Chitinophaga varians: one gene and its partner. The protein of the gene in region 1 interacts with the protein of each later gene in a pairwise test. Links are inferred from orthologs where the notes say so. Each region holds a gene or a part of one and is shown in the gene's direction. Other genes may lie near its edges.

What was found. The genes of interacting proteins can lie anywhere in the genome.
Region 2: the proteins of rho (region 1) and nusG interact in binary tests that used the Escherichia coli proteins (3 or more experiments, as listed by UniProt). The link is inferred for Chitinophaga varians from one-to-one orthologs.

The regions. Positions count from the first base shown.
Region 1 is NZ_JABAIA010000001.1:3,136,343-3,141,666, forward strand. The notes cover bases 1-2,855. They hold rho (transcription termination factor Rho), read left to right. Parts: upstream 1-503; coding sequence 504-2,207; downstream 2,208-2,855. Other genes in these bases: asnS (asparagine--tRNA ligase), read right to left, coding at 1-39; HGH92_RS12855 (outer membrane beta-barrel protein), read right to left, coding at 2,393-2,855. Outside these bases: more of HGH92_RS12855, read right to left, coding at 2,856-3,007; HGH92_RS12860 (TetR/AcrR family transcriptional regulator), read right to left, coding at 3,071-3,709; HGH92_RS12865 (LytR/AlgR family response regulator transcription factor), read right to left, coding at 4,008-4,757; HGH92_RS12870 (histidine kinase), read right to left, coding at 4,798-5,324. UniProt on the Escherichia coli protein: Facilitates transcription termination by a mechanism that involves Rho binding to the nascent RNA, activation of Rho's RNA-dependent ATPase activity, and release of the mRNA from the DNA template.
Region 2 is NZ_JABAIA010000002.1:396,153-401,481, forward strand. The notes cover bases 747-3,606. They hold nusG (transcription termination/antitermination protein NusG), read left to right. Parts: upstream 747-1,823; coding sequence 1,824-2,390; downstream 2,391-3,606. Other genes in these bases: tuf (elongation factor Tu), read left to right, coding at 747-1,348; secE (preprotein translocase subunit SecE), read left to right, coding at 1,622-1,819; HGH92_RS16290 (transglutaminase domain-containing protein), read left to right, coding at 2,556-3,606. Also shown: more of tuf, read left to right, coding at 161-746; more of HGH92_RS16290, read left to right, coding at 3,607-3,749; rplK (50S ribosomal protein L11), read left to right, coding at 3,981-4,424; rplA (50S ribosomal protein L1), read left to right, coding at 4,468-5,157; rplJ (50S ribosomal protein L10), read left to right, coding at 5,215-5,329. UniProt on the Escherichia coli protein: Part of the processive rRNA transcription and antitermination complex (rrnTAC). The complex forms an RNA-chaperone ring around the RNA exit tunnel of RNA polymerase (RNAP).

The DNA.
Region 1 (5,324 bases):
GTCGGACAAGATTTGTTTGACTTTCAGTCTTTGGCTCATAAAAAATTAAATTTTGGAGTGCAAAAATAAGTTTTCCCGGCAATAGTCCATATAGTCTTATGCCGGTCCCTACAAGATAATTACTCCTGCCGGGATGCAAAAGAAATGTTAAAAATGGATATAATACAAAAAAGGATATATGTCCGGGGCCGGTTTTAAGGGCCGCGCCCTTCGGCATTTATAGGGCGGGGCAGGAGGCCGGAATAGCGTCACAGCGGTGACTGCGGGGCATTTGGGCTGAAATTTTTTTTGGATAATAATAAAACTTGTTTTAATCTTGCGGTATAATCTGCCTGATTAAGTTCAAATCACATCTTCATCGGCAGTTCCTAAACTCAATCATTCCCTATCAAATTTAATAATCAATTAAATTTCTTGACACAAAACAATTATTTGTAATTGGTGTATGTTGGTATGCAGTGGTACCCGCCTCACAACACTTCTAAAATTTGACAACACAGATGATGTACGACATCTTACAATTGAACGACATGCTCGTTCCTGAGCTGCTTGACATTGCAGAGAAGCTTGATGTTCCCAACGCAAAAAAACTGAACAAACAGGACCTGATCTACAAAATTCTGGACAAACAAGCGGTGATGGCCTCAGAAGATAACCAGTCCAACGGAGAAGAGAAAAAAGCACGCAAACGCAAACCTGTAAAGAAAGAAGAAGCGCATCACGAGACTGAAGAACCCTCCTCCGCGGAAGAAAAACCAGCCGCAAAAAAATCTACCAAAAAAGTTTCCGGAAGCAAAAGCAAAGAAGTAGAAGCAGAACCAGCACCGGCTCCGGCGGCTAAATCTAAAATAAAGGATTTCGATATAGACCTGGACAGCATTCCTTCTCTCACTTTTGATGATGATGACGATATCATCATTCCTGCTTTCACGGAAGATGAAGCAGAAGAAGAGGAAACCGCGCCTGTACCGGCATTGGAAGAGGAAGAAGAAGAGGACGATGATTTTGTGATGCCGGAAGGTCTTGACCCGGTTGTTCCTGCTGCGCAAAAACAGCGCTATCCAAAGAAAGACGTTGCTTTCAATATAGAGTTCGACGGCGTGATCCTCAGCGAAGGCGTGCTGGAAATGATGCCCGACGGCTACGGTTTCCTGCGCTCCTCTGATTATAACTACCTGAGCTCTCCCGATGATATTTATGTATCTCCTTCCCAGATCAAACTGTTTGGCCTGAAAACCGGCGACACCGTGAACGGTTCCGTTCGTCCGCCGAAAGAAGGAGAGAAATATTTTGCACTGCTGAAAGTAGAAACGATCAACGGCAAGTCACCGGAAGAAGTACGTGACCGCGTGCCTTTCGACTATCTGACACCGCTGTTTCCGTTCGAAAAACTGAGACTGACCACTACTTCCAATAACTACTCCACCCGTATCATGGATATGTTTACCCCTATCGGTAAAGGACAGCGCGGCCTGATCGTGGCGCAACCGAAGGTGGGTAAAACCATGCTGCTGAAAGAAGTGGCCAACGCTATCGCTACCAACCACCCCGAAATTTATCTGATGGTGGTGCTGATCGATGAACGTCCGGAAGAGGTGACCGATATGGAACGCAGTGTAAAAGCAGAAGTAATTGCGTCTACCTTCGATGAACCAGCTGAAAAACACGTGAAAGTGTCTGCTATCGCTTTGCAGAAAGCAAAACGACTGGTAGAATGCGGCCACGACGTAGTGATCCTGCTCGACTCCATTACCCGTCTGGCAAGAGCCCACAATACCGTTGCCCCTGCCTCCGGCAAGGTGCTGAGCGGTGGTGTGGAAGCCAACGCCATGCAGAAACCTAAACAATTCTTCGGCGCCGCCCGTAAAATAGAACACGGCGGTTCCCTCACCATCCTGGCCACTGCCCTGATTGATACAGGTTCCAAGATGGACGAGGTGATCTTCGAAGAGTTTAAAGGTACCGGTAACATGGAACTGGCGCTCGACCGCAAACTGGCGAACAAACGTATCTTCCCGGCTATCGACGTGTCTGCGTCTTCTACCCGCCGCGACGATCTGCTGCTGGACAAAGATGCGCTCAAACGTATCCACATCCTGCGCAATCACCTGGCAGATATGAATACAGACGAATCCATGCACTTCATGCTGCAGCATATGCGTGGTACTAAAAACAACGAAGAATTCCTGATCTCCATGAACGGATAATCAGGAGTCCAACTTATACAAATGCGAAAAGCCCCGCCGGTATGGCGGGGCTTTTTTGTGTCAATATGTATCAGGCAAAATAAAAACCACCTAAAACAAGAATCCCGCTACAGTAATACTGCAGCGGGATTATCCAATCTATCTAACCTTTTGACTTTCTTATGTAAAACATCAATCAATACAGACTAGAAAATGAAGTTAACACCCAGGTTCAACTGTTTAGTGAAGTTGAAGTCGAAGTCGCTAACGTTGGTTTTAACACCGGATCCTTCAGCTTTGTGCTGAGCATAAGTGTAACCCAGGCCACCGAAAGCACCTTCAATCATGAAGTGTTTAGTCACGAAGTAAGTGATACCAGGCAGTACGTTTACGTTGAAGCCAGTGTAGCTTTCAGTTTTGTTGCCGTCTACTTTAGTGTTACCAAAACCGTAACCAGCATTTGCTTCAGCAAAGAATGCAAATTTGCTCTGGCCAATCATGTGGTAGTTGCGAACGAAGATACCAGGAGTGATATCCAGGGTTTTGGTTTTTACATCACCGGTTGCAGTAGCAACTTTTTTGTTGCCAAACTGAGTTTCAGCGAAAACACCAATTACCCAGTTAGAATTCAGCGCGTAACCTACTTTAGGGCTAACACCAAAAGAAGTATTGGTGGTTTTGTTGTCTGTGTCTTTTACTTTCGCAGAAGTGGTTTTTACATTAACATTGCCACCCAGGATAACATCGCCTTTTGATAACTGTGCCTTAGCTACTTGTGTGCCGAACAGTACTACTGCGGCCATTACAATCAACTTTTTCATCTTTCGTAAAATTTAAATATACATTAAAACTGTTCTCTCTTGTCTTTGATTCTTCTACATACATTAAAGCCTGTCTTGGTTGATTGCAGGTCTATATCTTAATCCATTAAAAAAAATGTCCAATACCTTTTTCTCTCTTTCCATGAAACAATGTAGCGCCTCACGGTCCAGCGGGTTAAAGCCTGTTACCTGCCATTTACACCATATTACCCATAGTCCGAATAATACGTTGATCAACAACTGCGCTGTTGCATCAGCATCAGTGTCTTCATTCAGTTCACCCAGGCAAATCCCTTTTTTGATAGTGGCGGAAAGGAAGGAAATTTCCACCGTCTGCAGCAACTCGATTGTTTGCCGCATCAGCGTAGATGGCATATCTTTTATCCATTGGTTGATCCCAAACAGAAAATGATACTCTTTCAACATGGTTTCCTTCAATTCCAGATACCGGTTAATAATCGCATCGGTAGAGGTAGCTGTGTCCACAAAATCAGACATGTCGAGAAAACAATCTGCTATCATGCGCTCCACAACCGCTACGTAAATGGATTCCTTATCTGAAAAATAATAATACAAAGACCCTTTTGAGATGTCCAGATCCCTGGCGATCTCTTCCATGGTGGTTTTAGACAGTCCGAACCTTTTGAACCGCTTTAAAGCGGCCTCAAGAATAAGTGTTCGCTTCTGGTCTAATTCTGCCATAGATAGTTTCGTCAATTTTCGTAGTCTGACTGTCTGACTATTTTGTTTGACGAGTCAAAAGTACGACCAAAACCTATTCCACCAAATTTTTTTGTTAAATAATTGTTACGTATCCTCCGCGCAAATACATCGAAAAGAAAAAAAACAGGGCGCAGATTGTTCTGCCCGTTAAAAAAGAAGTGATTTATTTGAAAGAAATTGAAGGAGGGTCAACAAAAAATTGAAATTGCGAAATATACAGGTTGCAAATGCCTGCCAGATCAACGTTTACATATATACTTTTCCCCGCTAAGCTGCGCTACCGCTGCAAGCGCAACAGCAGGTCCTTCCTGCGGCGTTCTGTGATCTCCACCACCATACCGCTCTTGAGCATCACCCGGCCATGGTTGGCGTCTATCTGGCTGATATTGGACAGCTGCACCATCTGCATATTGTTTACCTGGTAAAACTGTAGCGAGGAAAAGAGATCGGCATAATACCGGAAAGGCCGCTCCGCCTCAATTTCCGCCCCGGAATCCATCCGGAACAGGCAATTGTCCTGCCGCGATTCCAGGCATTCCACGGAAGGAAGAAATATCGTTTGGGTGTCCCCGTTAGTATCCTGTACCAGCAGCTTCCAGGAGGCATGCTGCAGGTTATGGAAATTCTCCAGCAGCACCTGGTAACGCTGCTTGCTGCTATTGCCGGCAATCCGCTCCCGTACCAGCGATACTGCCTGCAACAGGCTTTCTTTGTCAATCGGTTTGAGGATCAACTCTACTTCAGCGCAACGGATCACATGCAGGAACTTCTTTTCAAATGCGGTCACAAATACCGCTTCAAAAGGAACGTCTTCCCTTGTGCCCAGCAGCACGTCAAAGCCGGTGCCATCAGGCATTTCAAGGTCCAGGAACACCAATTCCGGCTGATGCTCCCTGATCCGTACAATGCCTTCCGCACAATCGGAAGCCGTGGCGGCTACCGTTACCTCGGGGCAATATTTCTCCAGCATCAGGGCTATAATGTCCCGGCTGTTTCGCTCATCATCAATGATCACCGCTTTTATCATGACAGTAGTATGTTGCTAACTAACGTTTATGTATATATTATTATAGTTGAGGTATCAGGATCTTCACTACCGTGCCGCTATCTGCTTCATCCCGTGCTGATAAGTCTATGATCTCGATATGAATTTCCGTATTGTACATTTTATTCAGCAGCTCCGCCCTGTTCTGGCTGATCTCCATGCCGGACGACTGGTGGTGTTTGGGCAGTGTGCGCAGGGAGCGGGAACGCGCAATGCCAATACCATTGTCGGCTATAACACATTCCAGCATGTCCGCGGCCACCTGCGTAAACCGGATCGATAGCTGGCCAATGGGCTGCTGCGGATTGGTCATGCCGTGTTTCACGGCGTTTTCCACATAAGGCTGCAGCAGCATGGCGGGGATCTCCAGTTCAGCCGTGGTGATCTCCGGATCTACTACAATTTCGTACTCCATCCTGTTCTCAAACCGCATCTTTTCCAGACCGAGGTAAGTATTGAGATAGGTGATCTCATCTGCCAGGGAGATGAAGTTGCGCCGCGAAAAGTCCAGCGTTTTCCGGATCAGATAGGAAAAGTCTGACAGATATT
Region 2 (5,329 bases), on another replicon or contig:
AAACTTAGCGTTGTAGCTCAATGGCAGAGCATCCCACATTTTTTATTTTATCGGGAAGGACATGAGTTCAATTCTCATCAGCGGTACAAGTTTGTAAAAAGCCGTTTTTTTAAAACAACTATCAATACAATCTTTACAAACCATCTAAAAAGAAAATACAATGGCAAAAGAAACCTTTAAGCGGGATAAACCCCACGTAAACATTGGTACCATCGGCCACGTGGACCACGGTAAAACTACCTTGACTGCTGCCATTACCACAATTTTGGCAAACAAGGGTCTGGCAGAGAAAAGAGGCTATGATGAGATCGATGCTGCTCCTGAAGAAAAAGAAAGAGGTATCACTATCAATACAGCTCACGTAGAGTATCAGACAGCTAACCGTCACTATGCTCACGTTGACTGCCCTGGTCACGCTGACTATGTGAAAAACATGATCACCGGTGCTGCCCAGATGGACGGTGCTATCCTGGTGGTTGCCGCTACAGACGGTCCTATGCCACAAACAAGAGAGCACATCCTGCTGGCTCGCCAGGTAGGTGTACCTCGTATCGTTGTTTTCATGAACAAAGTTGACCTGGTTGACGATCCTGAGCTGCTGGAACTGGTTGAGATCGAGATCCGTGACCTGCTGACTTCCAATGGCTTCGACGGTGATAACGTTCCTGTTATCCAAGGTTCTGCTACCGGCGCTCTGGCTGGTGACGACAAATGGATCGGCGCTATCGACCAACTGATGGAAGCGGTTGACTCTTACATTCCGCTGCCTCCTCGTCCGGTTGATCAGGACTTCCTGATGTCCGTAGAAGACGTATTCTCTATCACAGGTCGTGGTACCGTTGCTACAGGTCGTATCGAACGCGGTCGTATCAAAGTTGGTGAGAACGTTGAAATCGTAGGTCTGCAGGAAGAACCCCTGAAATCTACTTGTACAGGTGTTGAAATGTTCAAAAAACTCCTGGACGAAGGTGAAGCTGGTGACAACGCTGGTCTGCTGCTGCGTGGTATTGAGAAAAACCAGATCCGTCGTGGTATGGTTATCTGCAAACCAGGTTCCATCACTCCGCACACTGAATTCAAATGCGAAGTTTACGTACTGAGCAAAGAAGAAGGTGGCCGTCACACTCCGTTCTTCAACAAATACCGTCCTCAGTTCTACTTCCGTACAACTGACGTAACCGGTGAAGTTGAACTGCCTGCAGGTGTTGAAATGGTTATGCCTGGTGATAACGTGACACTGACTGTAAAACTGATCCAGCCTATCGCTATGGATAAAGGTCTGAAATTCGCTATCCGCGAAGGTGGCCGTACAGTAGGTGCCGGTCAGGTTACTGAAATTATCAAATAAGTATTTCCAAAATACTAAAAGCCATTAGCTTCGGCTATTAAATGTCAGGATTTATTGTTATATTTGCTGACTGCTGAAAGCTCAAAGCTAATGGCTTTACACACGGGTATGGTGCAACGGTAGCATACGGGTCTCCAAAACCTTTGATCTGGGTTCGAATCCTAGTACCCGTGCCAAGGTTAATTAAATGGTTGAATTGTTATTATTAAAAAATAAACAATTCAACCATTTTTAGGCTTTAATCAATTGACCATAAATCGTTAACTTTACAGAATGAATAAGATCAGAAACTACTTCCGCGAGTCTTATCATGAGTTGGTCTACAAAGTATCCTGGCCTACCTGGCAGGAACTGCAGTCCTCCACCATGGTAGTGCTGATAGCAACTCTCTTTGTTACAGCGCTGGTTTGGGGTATGGACGCCGCTTCCAATTTTGTGTTGGCACACTATTACGAAATTTTCAAAAAATAAATAAATGGATGCAACCAATATTCCTGCGCAGGAAACAAAGTGGTATGTACTCCGCGTTGTTAGTGGCAAGGAAAAAAAAGTGAAGGAATACCTGGATATTGAAGTGCGCCGATCTGATTGGGGTAACGTTATCACACAGGTGTTTCTCCCGGTAGAAAAAGTATATAAAGTGCAGGCCGGTAAAAAGGTAATGCGCGAAAAAAACTTCTACCCCGGTTATGTGATGATCGAAGCCATAGATGGCAAAATGACCGACGAAGTGATCCAGGCCATCCGTAACGTGTCTGGCGTTATTCACTTCCTGGGCAAGGAAAAACCGATTGCACTCCGTAAAGCCGAAGTCAACAAAATGTTGGGTAAAGTAGATGAACTGAGCGATCAGGGCCTCACCATGAGCGAACCATTCATCGTCGGCGAAACCATCAAGATCATCGACGGTCCGTTCAACGACTTTAACGGCGTAATCGAAGAAGTGATCGAAGACAAAAAGAAACTGAAAGTAACCGTGAAAATCTTTGGCCGCGCCACCCCTGTGGAACTGAACTTCATGCAGGTGGAAAAATTAGCATAGTTACTGTATCAAATATTTTAAAAAAGCGCTCCCGGACAGGAGCGCTTTTTTATTTTGATATGTTGCTATTTTAATATTTTTGCGACACCTTTCGTTGCAGAAAGGACTTCAAATCTTAAAAATCCCTGTGCCAATAACCCAATAACAACATAATAAGATAACAAAATGAAAAAATTGCTTTGCGGTATGGCCGGCTGCCTCTTGTTGCTGTCAGCCTCAGCCCAGCAAAAGAAACCTGCTGTAACACCTGTATCTGCTGTCCCCGTTAAAACCTATGCTTCCATCCCTGACTCTGTAACCGGCACCTCCGCTACCATGGCGGCCTGGCTGGTATCTCACAGCGAAAACAAAACAGCGCTCCTCCGTTCCCTGTACGCATGGATGTCTTCCCATATCAATTATGATATGGTCAATACCTTCCAGCCTGGCTATTATAAGGACACGGCAGACGCCATCAACAAAACCCTGCAAACACGCGTTGCCGTGTGTGAAGGATATGCCTCATTGTATATGGACGTAGCCCGCCGCGCAGGCATTCCCGCGGTACTGGTGACAGGTTACCCGCTCACCGGCGGCAGACCGGACAATGCCAGTCACGCCTGGGTGGCCGTACAACTGGACAATGAATGGAAAATGATTGATCCCACCTGGGGCGCCGGTTCGGTGATCAATAATAAATACACGGCGCGGCTCAACTGGAAACACTTCCTGGCAGAACCGCATGAATACCTGAAAACACACGTGCCGTTTGATCCGTTGTTCCAGTTCTCCGAATATCCGCTCCGGCACGATGAAATCCGGGACGGCAAATGGGGTGGTGGAACAGACCAGCCGGTATTTGTGTTCCGGGACACCCTGGCCGCCTTTAGTAAGCTGTCACCCCTGGCCAAGTCGGAGAATATGGCCGCGAGGATCGGGCGTTTCGGTGTGACCAACCAGCTGATTTCCGCAGAGCTGACTTTCCTGATCAACCAGCTCACTGTAGAACGGCAGAATGCCAATATTATGGAGCAAAACCGGGTGGCAGATCAGATCAATGAGTGCAGCCGGCTGTATAACCGGTTGACCAACGACTTTAATGAATATGTGAATTTCCGTAACAAGCAGTTTGCTCCCGCCAGGCCTGACCAGGAAATCCGGGAATGGGTGGACGGTATGTCGCGGCAGTCGGACGATGTAGAGCGGAAGGCGCGGAAGTTGACAGTGACAGACCAGGGCAACCGCCGGGTATTAATGGAAGTATTGGAGGCCAATACGCAGCTGAAGCGTCGTATCGCGGATGAGCAGGCTTTTGTGGGTAAATATATTAAAACGGGAAAGATGTTCCGGAAGTCTTTGTTTTATAAAGTGAGCTTTTAGCTGTACTTTTGCGTTTCTCCCGGATAATAAGGTTTTTTTAAGAGAAATGCAATGGATTTGTAAAAAAAAGGTTTCTGTTAGCAAAAAGGATGCCCAAATTCAAATACTTTTTGGCATTTTAATATTATTATTTACCTTTGCATCCCCTTTAAAAGGTTATTTCAGTTCCTTTTAGTTTTGGGAGTTCTCTGTACAGCAGAGGGCGTTTTAACCAAATTAAATACAATAGTAATGGCAAAAGAGATCGCAACGTACGTGAAATTGCAGGTAAAAGGCGGCCAGGCCAACCCTGCACCTCCGATTGGTCCTGCACTGGGTTCCAAAGGTGTGAACATCATGGAGTTCTGCAAACAGTTCAATGCCCGCACCCAGGATAAAATGGGTAAAGTATTGCCTGTATTGCTGACAGTTTACACTGACAAATCATTTGACTTCGTAATTAAGACTCCTCCGGCACCGGTACAGCTGCTGGAAGCTGCTAAATTGCAAGGTGGTTCTAAAGAGCCTAACCGTAACAAGGTGGGTAAAGTGACCTGGGCACAGGTTGAAGCTATCGCGCAGGATAAAATGCCTGACCTGAACTGCTTCACTCTGAACAGCGCTATGAAAATGGTAGCTGGTACTGCTCGTAGCATGGGTATTACTGTAGAAGGTAAAGCTCCCTGGGAAAACTAATTGGTTCACCCTGTTAAGGCAGGAACTTTAAATCATTTTGACAATGGCAACTAAAAAGAGAAAAGTAGCGCAGGCTAAAGTTGATAAAAACAAGGCGTATACGCTGAAAGAAGCATCTGCTTTAGTAAAAGATATCAACTGTACTAAATTCGACAGTTCTGTCGATTTACATATCCGCTTAGGCGTTGATCCTAAGAAAGCAGACCAGGCTATCCGTGGTTCCGTAACGCTTCCCCACGGTACTGGTAAGACTAAGAAAGTTTTAGTGCTCTGCACACCTGACAAAGAAGCTGCCGCTAAAGAAGCTGGTGCTGATTTCGTTGGTTTGGACGAGTTTATCCAGAAAATTGAATCCGGCTGGACTGAGATCGATGTTATCATCGCTACTCCTGCCGTGATGCCTAAAATCGGTAAACTGGGTAAAATCCTGGGTCCCCGCAACCTGATGCCAAACCCGAAAACCGGTACTGTTACCAACGACGTAGCTGCTGCTGTGAACGAAGTGAAAGGTGGTAAAATTACCTTTAAGGTAGATAAAGCTGGTATCATCCACGCTTCTATCGGCCGTGTATCTTTTGCAACTGATAAAATTGAGCAGAACTCTCAGGAGCTGATCAACGCTATCATCAAGCTGAAACCAGCTACTGCAAAAGGCACTTACCTGAAAGGCCTGTCCATGGCTTCTACTATGAGCCCTGGTATTGCGATCGACACTAAATCTGTTCAAAACTAATTGATCACGCGTGTGTAGCCTTATCTGCAAGGAGGGGCTTGCTACAAACGGTAAAATATGAATAAAGATCAAAAAAATGAAGTGATCGAACTGCTGAAAAGCAAGTTCTCTCAATATAGCAACTTCTACATCACCAACACCGAGTCATTAACGGTAGCGCAGGTTAACGACC